2 regions of the Rhizobium sp. R339 genome follow, and region 2 is predicted to be linked to the other one. Evidence: riboswitches for the same ligand, from Rfam matches in the RefSeq annotation. Region 2 holds a riboswitch; the other holds the start of a gene.
What was found. A riboswitch is a leader RNA that binds a small molecule or an ion and turns the genes downstream of it on or off. The one in region 2 is predicted to bind thiamine pyrophosphate.
Positions count from the first base shown of each region.

Region 1: it holds a riboswitch for thiamine pyrophosphate, as region 2 does, so the genes downstream of both, thiC (phosphomethylpyrimidine synthase ThiC) here and thiM (hydroxyethylthiazole kinase) in region 2, are expected to answer to the same signal.

Region 1 is NZ_LOKV01000002.1:74,761-81,978, reverse strand. Features, by position in the region: partial or broken gene ATY76_RS05925 (IS30 family transposase) at 1-724, shown strand, start outside; gene ATY76_RS05920 (EAL domain-containing protein) at 810-2,816, opposite strand; gene ATY76_RS05915 (class I SAM-dependent methyltransferase) at 3,076-4,119, shown strand; TPP riboswitch at 4,247-4,379, shown strand; gene thiC (phosphomethylpyrimidine synthase ThiC) at 4,472-6,316, shown strand; gene thiO (glycine oxidase ThiO) at 6,318-7,218, shown strand, end outside.
Region 2 is NZ_LOKV01000006.1:16,503-23,720, reverse strand. Features, by position in the region: gene ATY76_RS09910 (glycoside hydrolase family 3 N-terminal domain-containing protein) at 1-228, opposite strand, end outside; gene ATY76_RS09905 (GNAT family N-acetyltransferase) at 253-732, opposite strand; gene thiD (bifunctional hydroxymethylpyrimidine kinase/phosphomethylpyrimidine kinase) at 960-1,769, opposite strand; gene thiE (thiamine phosphate synthase) at 1,766-2,401, opposite strand; gene thiM (hydroxyethylthiazole kinase) at 2,398-3,174, opposite strand; TPP riboswitch at 3,251-3,347, opposite strand; gene ATY76_RS09885 (hypothetical protein) at 3,435-4,760, opposite strand; gene ATY76_RS09880 (S8 family peptidase) at 4,769-6,430, opposite strand; gene ATY76_RS09875 (DUF1349 domain-containing protein) at 6,763-7,218, opposite strand, start outside.

The sequences.
Region 1 (7,218 bases), on a different contig from region 2:
CGCCAGCTCGGCCGGCACCGCTCGACGATTTTCCGCGAGCTCAAGCGGAATGCTTTTGAAGACCCGCACATGCCGGATCTGAGCGGCTACTATTGCGTCACCGCCAACGAGATGGCCCGGGAGCGCAGAGCCAAGCTGCGCAAGCTCGCCCGGTTCTCCCATGTGCGCCAATCGGTGATCGAACGGATCATCCATGGCTGGTCGTCACAGCAGATCGCCGGCCGCATGCGGCTGGAGCGCCATCCAATCTGCGTCAGTTATGAGACGATCTACAAGTTCGCCTATTCCGCAGACGGTCAGGCCATCAAACTGTGGTGGCACCTGCCGGAGCGGCGTGCGAGACGCAGATCGCGGCATGCCGCCGGCGTCACGGTCGCCGCTTCGGCCCGGAACTCAACATCCTCCATCGTCCCGATACTGTCGCCGAGCGCAAGCAGTTCGGCCACTGGGAGTGCGATCTCATTCAGTTTCGCAAGAAGTTCGGCAAGGCCAACGTGACCTCATTGGTCGAGCGGGTCAGCCGTTTTGCTGTCTTCCTTCGCAACAATGACCGGCAGTCGAAGCCGATCATGGACGGGTTGATCGAGGTGCTCCAACCCCTGCCCCACGCTGCTCGACAATCACCTTCGACCGAGGCACTGAGTTCAGCGAATGGCCCTATCTGCAGGCTGGCATCGGAACGCAGACTTGGTTCTGTGACCCGCAATCGCCTTGGCAGAAAGGCCCTGTGGCGAAATGGGCGGATGACACCTCTCCCGGATATACTTCATTCCGCCTTGCGAAAAAGAGGCGCTTGATAGGATCTGAACCTATGCGCCATTCCCAAATAGACGTTTGGAATCAAAGTTCCTGACCATGCCGAACGGCAACACGTTATCAGTTTCAAACTGAGCTGCCGGCGCGGGGCGGCCAATGTAATATCCCTGAAGCTGATTGATTCCGTACTGCTGCATCAGCCGCTGATGTTCAATAGTCTCCACGCCTTCAATGAGGATCCTCACGCCGCGATTGCGCAGCAGGCTGATGATGTCAAGCAACATCCTCTTGCCTCTTTCCGTGTCGCAGTCATGGAGGAAGGACCTATCGATCTTGATGGTGTCGAATTCTATGAGACGAAGCCAAGAGAGCCCTGCGAACCCCGTGCCAAAGTCGTCGAGCCAGACTTGAGCGCCCAGCTTTCTCAGATCGCTGATGCAACGAACCACATCCTGGTCGATTTCCAGCTCCACCCCTTCGGTAATCTCGAAAGCAAGCCGAGCGCCCGTGACGTCGAATTCAGCGAGTGTCGCTGCGACATAGCTGGCGAAACCTGGCATCTTGAGTTCAATCGGCGAAACGTTGACGCTTGCCACTTGCACCACGCCGGTCGCCAACAGGTCCCGGCAGACAGTGCGGATCGCCCACCGCCCCAGTTCGATGATCGACCCTGTCCTTTCCGCGACTGGAATAAATGTGGCGGGGGATACCGCCGTTCCGTCCAACATCCTCAAACGCATTAAAGCTTCAACGGCATCCATCTTGCCTGTCTGCACGTTGCGGATCGGCTGATAGACGAGGGAGACAAGGTCGTGTTCAACCGCGATCTTCAGGGTCGCAGCTATATCCTCGCTGTCATCGCTACTCAGCGGGTCTTCAGGATCGAAGACCCGCAGGGTGTTGCGGCCCGTTGCCTTGGCGGCATAAAGCGCCCGATCAGCTTCATGAATGACCTTGTCGACCTGCTTGGTCTGGTCCCGCGTATAGGAGACGCCGACACTTACGGTGATGACGGTGGTCCCGTCTCGCCTGTGCTCGTGCGGCCAAGCCAGCGCTCGAACGGCAGCACACATGGCTTCCGCGAGCTCCGCCGCTCTTTCCGGGTTCGGCATCGGTGTGATGACGATGAATTCCTCGCCGCCATATCGCCCGATGATCGCGTCATGGGACAAGGCCACGTTTTGAAGAAGCTGGGAGACCGCTACAAGACACCGGTCACCTTCTTGATGGCCGTAGCAGTCGTTATAGCGCTTGAAATGATCCACATCGATAAGCAGGACGGCAAAGGGCGCCCTCTGGTCCTGCCAGCGTTGCCAATGATCACGCAGACGTTGATCGATTGCCCGGCGATTTTCCAGGCCGGTCAACGAGTCCGTATTCGAGAGGTGCAAAAGAGCCTTGCCCCTTTCATCGGCCGCAGCCTGCTGCAAACCAGCTTCAAGAGCATTGAGGAACACTTTGTAGCGCTCTCGATTGAGCTGAAGGTTCACGTAAGAGGTAAAAATAAAGCAGGAAATGCAGAAGGCGCCGAGGATCAGCTTGTGGAGAAGCACCATAGGCACGAACAGATAGAGGGCGCCGATGAAGATGAGCACGTTCGTTGCGGAGGCGGCAAGAGCAACCGGAAAACGGAAACTGAAGAACAAGTTGACGCTCATCATAAAGATCGCGCCAAAAACCATATAATATGAGAAAGCGTCCCTGACCGTGGTCATCTGGCCGGTCAGAAGCCAGACAAGATAAGCTGCCAGGACGGACACCGCCGCGGCCATGTCGACCGTGTCGGCCTTTGCTTTGCGGTAGAGTAAGAGTTCCAGCAGGCAGAGCGCAGTGACGCCGACCGCCAACCGGCCAGCAATTGTGTACTGAACGACATCACCGATAAAAAGATAGTCCGTGAAAGAGTAGGCAAGGTAAGCAGCCACCGCTATCCAGAGGCCCTTGCGCGTCGCGCTCTTTCGGCCGCTCTCGCTCTCCTTACTATAAATGCGACGCAACTGTTCTGACGACAGTGTCGGCCGCGTGGCGGCGACTGCGGTCTCGGCTAACACGTGCATCATGCCCCTGCCACCCAACATCTTGCAGCAGTTGTCCTACACAGACCGCTAGCTGAAGCTGGATAGCCCTACACAGACCCCACATCAACCGATAACGCCCGAAACGATCCCCAAGCGGGCGGAGTATCTCTTGGGTTCACTAATACTTTCTAAAGCCAGGACGTGCACGGGGACGCTGCCGCCAACCTTTGCGCTTGACCTTCATGAAAATGGTAAGGATTTTATGCAATCTATTAAATCTCTATTTACCGACGAGGTTTCCTTGGTTCAGCCGCTTTTTTCCCTTGATGGCCAAAGCTTGATTACACCGCAGTCCGTCAGCAATACGCTTCTCTCACCTGGCAAGGATAATGAAACAGACCGCCTGCGAATTGCGGAGGCTGAGTTTGCAATCGTCATCAACATTGCCATGCAGCGATTCGCCGCGGGCAAAGGCCTGTCTGACGCAGTCAGGTGGTTGATTGGTCAGCTCCACGACATCCGGCATAAATTCGGCGCTGTTGTGTGGCAGAAGCTCATCCCGATTATTCAGGCCCATCCCTCGGCAGAGATTCTGCAGCAATGCCCGTTCACTCGTTGGTCCTTTGAAAAACCTCGCGGCTACTCCGGTGATGCCAGTCTCATAGACTTTATTTATGGGCATCCGGCGGTGACCGAAGAAGTGGCCAGATCGACCCTTCTCGGTCTGAATATCTTCGAATACACGATAAACGCTCCCGGCCCGGTAGCCGTAAGGGAGCGTCGCGAAACCCTGACCCGCTACGTCGATGAGACGGCTGCACGAATAGGTCGGGATACCGAGGTCCTCGCCATCGCCGCCGGTCACCTTCGCGAAGCGGAGGAATCAAAAGCACTTGCAGAAGGCAACCTTAAACGCTGGGTTGCTCTTGATCAGGATCCCCACAGTATCGGCTCGATCGCGAGCCAATTCCATAGAACTTCGGTCGAGCCTATCAATGGATCCGTGCGCGGCTTGCTGGCGCGAAAGCATCAGATTGGCACCTTCGATCTCATCTACGCAGCAGGATTGTACGACTACCTCACCGATAAAGTCGCAATCCGACTGACGCAGATTTGCATGGAAATGCTGAAGCCGGGCGGCGTCTTTCTATTTGCCAACTTCTCCGACGAGATGGCCGACGACGGATACATGGAATCCTACATGAACTGGGAGCTCCTCCAGCGTTCCGAGGCCGATATGTGGCGTATTGCCAATGGTAGTGCGCCGGAAAACACGGTTGATAAGACGGTCTGGTTCGGCGCCAACCGCAACATCATCTACAGCACGATAAAAAAGCTGTCGTAGGCTTCGACGGGCTGGGCGCTCACAAAACCGACGCGCCCAGCCCGGCGGCGTCGCCACTCGTGCGTGGCGATCGGGTTACTTTCAGCTCCAGGGTTGACATGAACTGGATCGAGGACGTAGCCTCCGCAGCATTCACCAGGGGGGTCCCGGCAAGGGGCTGAGATACTGCTGGACAATACGGCTTTGCCGGTTTGTGGCGCAGTGACCCGTTGAACCTGATCCAGTTCATACTGGCGTAGGGACGGTGCAAGCGCTCGAAGGCTGCGGATTCACGCGTGGAATCCATGCCGGCGTCTTTTCATCATTCCGGCTGACTGACTGGGTCTCCAACTGCACTTTGGAGCCTCAAACCATGACCATTGCCGCAAAGAACCTCACCCCAACCGTCACCACCGGCGCCCTGCCGTCATCGCGCAAGATCCACGTCGCGGGAGAGATCCATGCCGACGTTCAGGTCCCGATGCGCCAGATCAGCCTCCATCCGACCTCGGGCGAGCCGCCGGTAACCGTCTATGATTCCTCCGGTCCCTACACGATCGAAGGCGCCGATATCCGTATCGAGCAAGGTCTTGCCGCGCTGCGCCGCGACTGGGTGCTCGCCCGCGGCGACGTCGAGCCCTATGAGGGCCGCAGCATCCGTCCCGAGGATAACGGTTTTGCCAGCGGCGAGCGGCTGACGCCGGAATTTCCGGCAAAACGGCAGCCGTTGCGGGCCAAGGACGGCAAGGCGGTGACACAGCTGGCTTACGCGCGCGCCGGGATCATCACTCCGGAGATGGAATTCATCGCGATCCGCGAAAATCTCGGCCGCAAAGCCCAGGCCGGCGTGATGCTTCGCGATGGCGAGAGCTTCGGCGCCCATATTCCCGATCACGTGACGCCGGAATTCGTGCGCCAGGAAGTCGCCGCCGGCCGGGCCATTATTCCGGCCAATATCAATCATCCGGAATCGGAACCGATGATCATCGGCCGGAATTTCCTGGTGAAGATCAACGCCAATATCGGCAATTCGGCGGTGACCTCGTCAATGGCGGAGGAGGTCGAGAAGATGGTCTGGGCCGCCCGCTGGGGCGCCGACACCGTCATGGACCTTTCGACCGGCCGCAACATCCACAATATCCGTGAATGGATCATCCGCAACTCACCGCTGCCGATCGGCACCGTGCCGCTTTACCAGGCGCTGGAAAAGGTCGAAGGCATCGCCGAAAACCTCACCTGGGAGATCTATCGCGACACGCTGATCGAACAGGCCGAACAGGGCGTCGACTATTTCACCATCCATGCCGGCGTGCGGCTGCATTACATCCCGCTGACCGTCAATCGCGTCACCGGCATCGTCTCGCGCGGCGGCTCGATCATGGCCAAGTGGTGTTTGCACCATCATCGCGAAAGCTTCCTCTACGAGCATTTCGAGGAAATCTGCGACATCTGCCGCGCCTATGACGTCTCCTTCTCACTCGGCGACGGCCTGCGCCCCGGCTCGATCGCCGATGCCAACGACGCGGCGCAATTCGCCGAACTCGAAACGCTCGGCGAGCTGACGAAGATCGCCTGGGCCAGGGATTGCCAGGTCATGATCGAGGGGCCGGGCCACGTGCCGATGCACAAGATCAAGGAAAACATGGACAAGCAGCTTGCGGTCTGCGGCGAGGCCCCCTTTTATACGCTCGGCCCGCTGACGACCGACATCGCGCCGGGCTACGATCACATCACCTCAGGGATCGGCGCGGCGATGATCGGCTGGTTCGGCACGGCCATGCTCTGCTACGTCACGCCGAAGGAGCATCTCGGCCTGCCTGACCGCAACGACGTCAAAACAGGCGTCATCACCTACAAGATCGCCGCCCATGCCGCCGATCTCGCCAAGGGCCATCCCGCGGCGCGCATCCGCGACGATGCGCTGTCGCGCGCCCGTTTCGAATTCCGCTGGGAAGACCAGTTCAACCTTTCCCTCGATCCCGAAACGGCCCGCTCCTTCCACGACGAGACGCTTCCGAAGGAAGCGCACAAGGTCGCCCATTTCTGTTCGATGTGCGGCCCGAAATTCTGCTCGATGAGGATATCACACGATATAAGGTCGGAAGCGCAGAAGGAGGGTCTTGAGGCCATGGCCGCCCGCTACCGCGAAGGCGGCGACCTTTATGTTGCCGTCTCTTCGATCGAGGGGCCCTCTCCGATCGAGACCACGGGAGCCTGAGATGCACGTCCTCGTCAAAGGGGCCGGCATCTCAGGGCTCCTCGTTGCGCACGAACTGCAGGCCCGCGGCGCCGAGGTCAGCATCGTCGACCCGCATGCGAATTTCGACCGGGCCGCGTCGTGGCTCGCCGGCGGCATGCTGGCGCCGTGGTGCGAGCGTGAAAGCGCCGACGAGGCCGTGGTCCGGCTTGGGGCGCAGGCGGCCGACCGCTGGGAGGCGATCCTGCCCGGCCACGTCGTCCGCAACGGGACATTGGTGGTCGCGCCGGCGCGTGACCATGGGGAGCTGAAGCGCTTTGCCGGGCGGACGAGCAGTTACCGATGGGTGAAAGAGGAAGACATCGCCCTGCTCGAGCCGGCTCTTGCCGGCCGGTTCCGGCATGGCCTGTTTTTCCCCGAGGAAGCGCATCTCGATCCCCGGCGGGCACTCGTCGCGCTGAAAGACAAACTGTCGGCGCAGGGCGTCTTCTTCGCAGGCGGCGCTGTGGAGGACGGCGATTTCTCCGATATTGTTGACTGCACGGGTGCTGCGCGCATTGGCCAGGTTGACGACCTGCGCGGCGTGCGAGGCGAAATGCTCTATCTGCACAGCGATGAAATAGAGCTTTCACGGTCCGTCCGCCTGCTTCATCCCCGCATCCCCGTCTATGTCGTGCCCCGCGGCGGCGGCCTCTTCATGGTCGGCGCGACCATGATCGAGAGCGATTTCGGCGGGCCGATCACCGCACGCTCGCTGATGGAATTGCTGAACGCGGCTTACACGCTGCATCCAGCCTTTGCTGACGCGACCCTTGTCGAAACCGGAGCCGGCATTCGCCCGGCCTTCCCCGACAACCTCCCCCGGGTGATGCGGCAAGGCAATGCCGTCGTCGTCAACGGCCTTTATCGCCACGGTTTTCTCC
Region 2 (7,218 bases):
GAGGTGCTGGACGCGCCCGCCTTCCTGGTCGGTGAAGACTGGCGCGTCGTCGCGGCCGACGGCTTCGCGGAAGCGTTCGATCAGCCGCCTCGTCTGTTGCGGCTCGCGCTGATTGCGCCGGCCGACGAAGAGGCCGAGCGGATTGGTCTCGCGGAAGAGGGCGAATTCGTCATCCGAAATCGTGGGGTTCGGGAGGCCGACGAAAAGGGCGAGCGGGGTCGAGGACAATTCTGGTGCTCCGGTATCAGATGGTCATTTCGGCGCGCTTCTGAGCATGCCTTCGTAAATGCCCTTGTCGGGGGCGGGGATGGCGATCGCGCCTGCGGTCCTGGCGTAGAAATCGACCGGGCCGGCGTCGCCGATGACGGCATAGGCATGGCCGAGCGACTTCATGGTCTGAAGGCAAGCGGAAAACAAAGCGAGCCCGATGCCCTGGCCGCGCGCTTCCGGGGCGACGCCGGTCGGACCGAAGAAGCCGCGTGCGGTGGTGTCGTAGCAGGCAAAACCGAGCAGCTTGCCGTCTTCGACGGCGATCAGGCAGGCAACAGGCTGGCGGGAAAAGGCGACCGAGACCTCGCTTGCCCAGTTCTCACTGAAGTGTTCGCGAGCCCAATTGACGACGAGATGCAGTTCCGGGGGGAGGGCCGGGCGGATGGAGGCGCCGACGATATCGGCCCGTTCTTTCAGTTCGGCGAGCTTGGCGGAATATAAGCTCACAAGCAGGTCTGGCACCTGTCTCTCCTCCAATTATTCCGTTATTACGGAATTTATCCCCTTTTAGTGTTATAGACTTGGCCATCTGGCCGGGCTTGTCAACAGGGATTTTCAAATGGAGCAGTGCGCTCGGCCCCGGCAGCTTCGGTTCAGTGCCGGCCGAGGGTACGAACGAAAACGGCCCGGGGGTCCGGGCCGTTTTTCTCTCGCAATCCTGATGCCTGCGCCGCTTTCGGCGAGATCGGTTATTCCCCGTGCTTCCACAGCGCGTGAAAATGCTGCACCGGGCCGTGGCCGGAGCCGACGGTGAGGCTGTCGGCGGCGGCGACCGCATCGGCGAGATAATCCTTCGCAATGGCGACGGCCTGCTCGGCCGAGGCGCCCTTGGCAAGCTCGGCCGCCAGCGCGCTGGAGAGCGTGCAGCCGGTGCCGTGCGTATTCTTGGTCGGCACGCGCCTCGCCTCGAACCAGTGCAGGCCGCCGACAGTGGCAAGCACATCGGGGCTCTCATCGCTGTCGAGATGGCCGCCTTTGACCAGCACCGCGGCAGGGCCTAGCGCGCGCAGCTGCTCGGCCTGTGCCGCCATCTCTTCGCGACTGCTTGCGACCGGTCGGTGCAGCAGCGCTGCGGCTTCGGGCAGGTTCGGCGTGAGGAGGGTTGCGAGCGGCAGCAGCCGGCGGGTCAGCACGTCGATCGCTTCGGGCGCAAGCAGGGCCGCGCCGCCCTTGGCGATCATGACGGGATCGATGACTATGGGAATGCCGCGCCGGCCCGCGAGGGCTGCTGCGACGGCTTCGGCGATCCCGGCATTGGCGATCATGCCGATCTTGACGGCATTGACGCGCACATCGGCAAAGACGGCATTGATCTGGTCGGCGACGAACTCCGGCGGCACCAGATGCACGCCGCTCACTCCTTGCGTGTTCTGCGCCGTCAGCGCCGTCAACACCGCCATGCCATAGACGCCGCGGGCGGAAAAGGCCTTGAGGTCGGCCTGGATGCCGGCCCCGCCCGAGGGATCGGAACCGGCGATGGAGAGAACGTTGCGGATCATGGGCGGACCTTTCGGATTTCTGCTTCGATGCGACGTGTTGCCGCTTCGGGGTCGGGCACGCCGCAGATTGCGGAGACGACAGCAAGCCCCTCGGCTCCTGCGGCAAATACGCCTGCCACATGTTCCGCCTTGAGCCCGCCGATGGCGACCGACGGCACCGGTGAGGACTGTACCAGCCTGGCAAGCCCGTCAAAGCCGATCGGCTGCTTGTGGTCGGCCTTGGTCGGTGTCGCAAACACCGGTCCGACGCCGGTATAATCGACGATATCAGGATCGACGGCGCCGGCGAGCTGCGCGGTTTCCACCGACAAGCCGAGGATCATGCCGGGGCCGATCATCTGCCGCGCGTCACGCGCATCCATGTCGTCCTGGCCGATATGCAGGCCGTCGGCACCGATGGCGATTGCCGCCTCGACGTCATCATTGACGATGAGGAGGGCGCCTGTGCCGTCGAGCACTTGTTTCAAGGCCTGGCCGGTTTCGATCATTCTCGCTGTGCCCGCATGTTTGTCACGCAGCTGCACCATCGTCGCGCCGCCGGCAGCGGCGAGGCGCGCCGTCTCGACCATGCCGATCCCGGCGCAGAGATCGGGATCGAGGACGAGATAGAGCGAGAGGTCGAAGCGCTTCATACGACCGATACCCTTGCTCTGGCGTCGAGCGTTTCGGCATCGATGGCAGCCAGCGCATCGAGCAATCGCCAGGAGAAGGAGCCCGGGCCCGCAGCACCCAGTGCCGCATCTTCGCCGGCGACGGCGAAGGTCGCGAGGGCGGCGACCGTCGCGCCGAAGAGGTCCTCGGGTGCGGTCGCGGCGAAGGCGCCGACGAGGCAGGTGAGCGAGCAGCCGAGCGCGGTGACCTGCGGCATCAGGGCAGAGCCGCCTGCGACCCGCACGGCCCTTTGACCGTCGGTGACGAAATCCACCGCGCCGGTGACGATAACGATCGACTGCTGCCGCTCCGCGAGCCGCCGCGCCGAATCCTCGGCCTGCTCGACGGGGTCGCGGCTGTCGACGCCCTGGCCGCGGCTCTCTCCGCCGGCAAGCGCGATGATCTCGGACGCATTGCCGCGAATGATCGTGGGCTTGAGCGCCAGGAGATCGGCGACCGCCTTGCGGCGGAAGGCGGTGGCGTAATGCGCGACCGGATCGAGCACCCAGGGTTTTCCGGCTGCGTTCGCTGCCTTGGCAGCCGCCTGCATGCCTTCGATCCATTGGGGCGAAAGCGTGCCGATATTGATGGTCAATGCGTTTGCAATGGCGGCGAATTCGCCGGCTTCTTCCGCAGCATGCACCATAGCCGGCGAGGCGCCGGCGGCGAGCAGGACGTTTGCCGCAATGTTCATGGCGACGCAATTGGTGATGCACTGAACGAGCGGCGGCTTTTCGCGCATCGCCTTCAGCATTGCTCCCGACGTGGTCTTCATCTGCTGTTGCCCCTTTCAGGCGGGGGCAGGGCACGGGGCGGTTTATGCGGGCAAGGCCCAACCCCGAGCGACTCCCTCCGCCGGCATGATCCGGTTCAGGTTCGAAGGGTGCTTCTCAGCCCGCCTGCCGGCGGACGCCCCTGTCTCTCATCGGGTTTGTTTTCGCAGAGAACGGGGCGCATGTCACCCGGAAAATGACAATTCGCGAAGCGTGCGGTGTGGCCAAATCACGAAGACGATCAGCCGACGATCTTTGCCAGCAGCCGGCCGACCTCCTCGTTCGCGACATTGTTGTGGGCATCCGACGCCGCGGTCTTGATGATATATTTGTCCGCCAGGAAGGTGTTCACCTTGCCGGCTTTCGGCGCGAAGACGGCATCCGCATCGTCCTCGACCGCCTGTCCAGTCTTCAGGTGCTGAGGACCGTTCGCCCCCATCGCGCCGAATTCGTCGTTGGCATCGCCGATGCTCTTGGCGATATCGCGCGACAGGCGCGAGGCCAGCGCATAAGCGAGGGTGCAGGCGAGATCGTTATGGGTATGGGTGACGCAGATCGGGCCAGTCGGTTTGCCGACCACATCGGGAAAAGCGCCGGCAAGGCCCGGCTTGATCTCTTTGGCGAACCCATTGTGCGAGAAGGCGCCCTGCAGCAAAGTGAGCGAGAAGAATTCCAGCTTCGGGACCGGGGCGAGCTTGTTCGCCGCCGCCGAGACCAGCCGGGCGCCGAAGCTGTGGCCGATGAGATGCAGCCGGATCGGCTGCTGCAGCACGAGTTTCGACAGGACGTTTTTGGTCAGTGCCTCGCCGACGACGCCGGCGCGTTTCTTCATTTCGTAATAGGTGAGCTGGTTCAGGAACCGCGCCACCGCCGCTCTTGGGCCGGAGATCAAGCCCGAGACGACGTCGCCGAGACCCTGCGCCTTGCCGACCGAGCTTTCGAGACTGAAGGTTGGCGGCGGGACGAGACCTTCCATCAGCACCTTCGCGCTATTGGCATCCTCCGTCGCGAGCGCGATCGGTTCGGCATCCGCCTTGAGCTCGGTATCGGATTGGGGAGAGCCGATTGCCTCTTTGCCTTTCCTGACGAGGAAAAGTGACGTCGTTTCATCAAGTGTCTCGGCTGCGGCCCGCGCCTTTTCGGCCGTGCCAGCACCATCCGGACCGAAAAGATCCTCGAAATCGGCCAGCACGTCCTTGAAAGCTGCCTCGTCGAGATCCTCGACCGGCGCCGCTGCGCCGTCGGCTGCCTGGGCGCCGCCGCCTGAGGCCACCAGCGTTTCCGTGTCGAAATCCGTCCGATAGGCCTTGGCCGGCCAGACGATGCCGGCGACGACGGTGCGGCGCGCCTTGTCGGGTGCCAGTTTCTTGCAGGCGTTGGCCCAGAGCGTTCCATAGAGCGTGCGGGCATCGTCCTTGGTGTTCTTCCAGCCGTGCGAGATGACCACGAGATCGGTCCTGCCGGGCTGGTTCAGCAGGGCGGCGAGTTTCTCCGCCCGCGCGGGATCGATCGCGCCGTCCTTGTCGAATTCGAGCCATAGGAATGGCGAGGGTCCAAGCGTGTCCATGTGTCCTCCTACACAGCTTGCAGTGTTCGCATCAGATCGATGAGGCCGGCGCCCTGAAACTCCGGCCGGCGCTTGAGGTCGGTCGCCGCGCCGACGAAGATTTCCTTGACGCGTTCCGGCTGGCCGAGAAACTCACGCCGGACAGACAGGAAGGCGGCGATCGCGCCGGAAACATGCGGTGTCGCCATGCTCGTGCCGGTATCCTCCCGGAACGGCGCTTCATTCGGTTTGTCACGGTCGGGAAGTGCGCACGAGACGATGCGTTCGCCGGGGGCGACGAGATCCGGCTTCATGCGCCCGTCGGCCGTCGGTCCCTTCGAGGAGAAATAGGAGACGCCATAGGTGTGCGGCATGTCGCGATGCGTCGAGCCGACAGTGATGGCAAGCGCGGCATTGCCGGGATCCATGATCGTGCCGACATGGGCGGCGCGTTCCGGCGCGCCGGAAAATTGCGTCACCGTGCCGTAGCCGGCATTGCCGGCTGCGACCACCACGCAGACGCCCGAGCGGACAAGCCGGTTGACCTCCACGCAAAGCGGGCTTTGCCCGGCGGCGAACCAGGCCGGATCAAAGGTGTAGCCGAGGCTGAGATTGATGCCGTGAATCTTGAGGTTACGCCCATAATCGTTCGAGCGTTGGACGTAATTGATCGCAGCCAGCAGATTGCTGAGCTTTCCCTGCTTCTCGTTAATCAGCACTTTCAGGCTCATCAGCTTACAGTGCGGCGCCATGCCGGTGATGACGCCTTCGTGCGGATCGTTGACCGTTGATTTTGTTCCATCCTCCTTGCGAATCTGCGAGGTCACGCAAATAGTCTTTAGCGCTTTCGTTTTCGGTACTTCTTTTACGGAGGTGCGACCGGCGATGATGCCGGCAACGTGGGTTCCATGGCCGGCCGTGTCGATCAACGCCGCATCCGACGCCACGACCGGGTCGGGATCGGGATCGTCGATGGTGAAATCCCGGTGATAAAGGCCGTCCGGCAGATCGAGCGTGCCAAGCGTTTTGAAATGTGGGTGGTTTTTGTCAATTCCGGTATCGGCGACCGCCCAGACGATGCCTTTTCCACTGGCCGCAAAGGATGCATAGGCCGCATCGCATTTGATCGTCCTGACGGATTCGTAAACGCAGCGATCAATCTTATGATCACGCCAGATCTTGTAGACGAGCGGAACGTCCTTCTGCTTTTTGCCATCCTTCTTTTGGGTCATCATCCAGGTCGAAAGCCGGTCGATGGCTTCTCGAGTCAGGGTCGCAAAGGCGTAGCTGTCGGTCCAGAGGGATTTGGCGGCGATCCTGCTGCCATTCGAAAAAATCTGCGAGAGATTCAGCTTACCGTCCTCCGGAACCGCAGGCATGCCGAGCGGTAGCGACATGCCGAAACGTCGCAGGCTGTTGCTGTCGTCGGTCGCTCCGACCCGGTTGAGATACAAAAGATACGCCTCGAACAGGAATTGCCGCGCTGCCGTCACGCCGCCTGGAAAATCGCGATTGAATTCGATGACGACATCGAAGCTTTCAGGGGGCGCCTTGGCGGGTTTCCTGGGGCGATCCGCGTCATCCTTCATCAATGAGGAGAGATCGCCTCCGATCCGAGTCTTGACCAGGTTTTCCCGGAAGTCGTCTTCGGGTTCTTTTCCGGGCTGCCCCGGCCGCGGTCGTCTCGCCATTCGCTGCTCCCTCCCTTTTCGAGAAAGAATACCAGCAGCAACCGTGGGTGCAATGTATTTCTAAAATACAGCTCTGTATTTGTGAGTGCGCTGCCCGGCAAATGGCCTGTCGCATTTTCGGAGATTAGCGGGATGCGATTTCAGTCTTAACGAGTATCTTTTCTCTGAGGAATACGTTCTCTTCACACATGAGCCGTCCACGAAACTGAAATGGTACTGCAATCTTCAACGGACGAGAGTTGTCGCTACGAACCGACCTGAAGCCCTTAATCCGGCCCGGGATTTGATATCTCGTCGCAAATTTGGTCGAGCGCACCGCCACCGGAGCCCGCTCAACTCAAATCATGCAGATCCGTCGTAATCGCCGGCCCAATCGAAAACTCCGAAAACCGCACACTCAGCCCACTCCGCTCCGGCGTGCACGCGGTCGGCCCGACCTCGTATCTGTCGGCGATCGGGAAGGGCGCCAACCGCAGCAGCGGCCAGCGGCTGCCATCGCGGGAGGCCTGGATGCGCAGGGCGCCGCCCGCGACGGTGACGCGGATGTGGAAATCTTCCAGTTCCTTGAAGGGTTGTGAGACCGACCAGTCGGACTGGCCGTCGGTGACGACGGTGCTGAGGAAGGCTTCGCCGTCGGTGAATTCGACGCCTGTCTTGACCCAGCGGTTTTCGTCGAGGCGCACCATCAGGCCAGCCTGGTCGTAGAGGGTGCGGAATTCGCCTTGGACGCGGATCTGGGCGGTGAAGCTCTCGGCGGTGGGGAAGGCGAGGAAGTGGCCGCTGTCGCG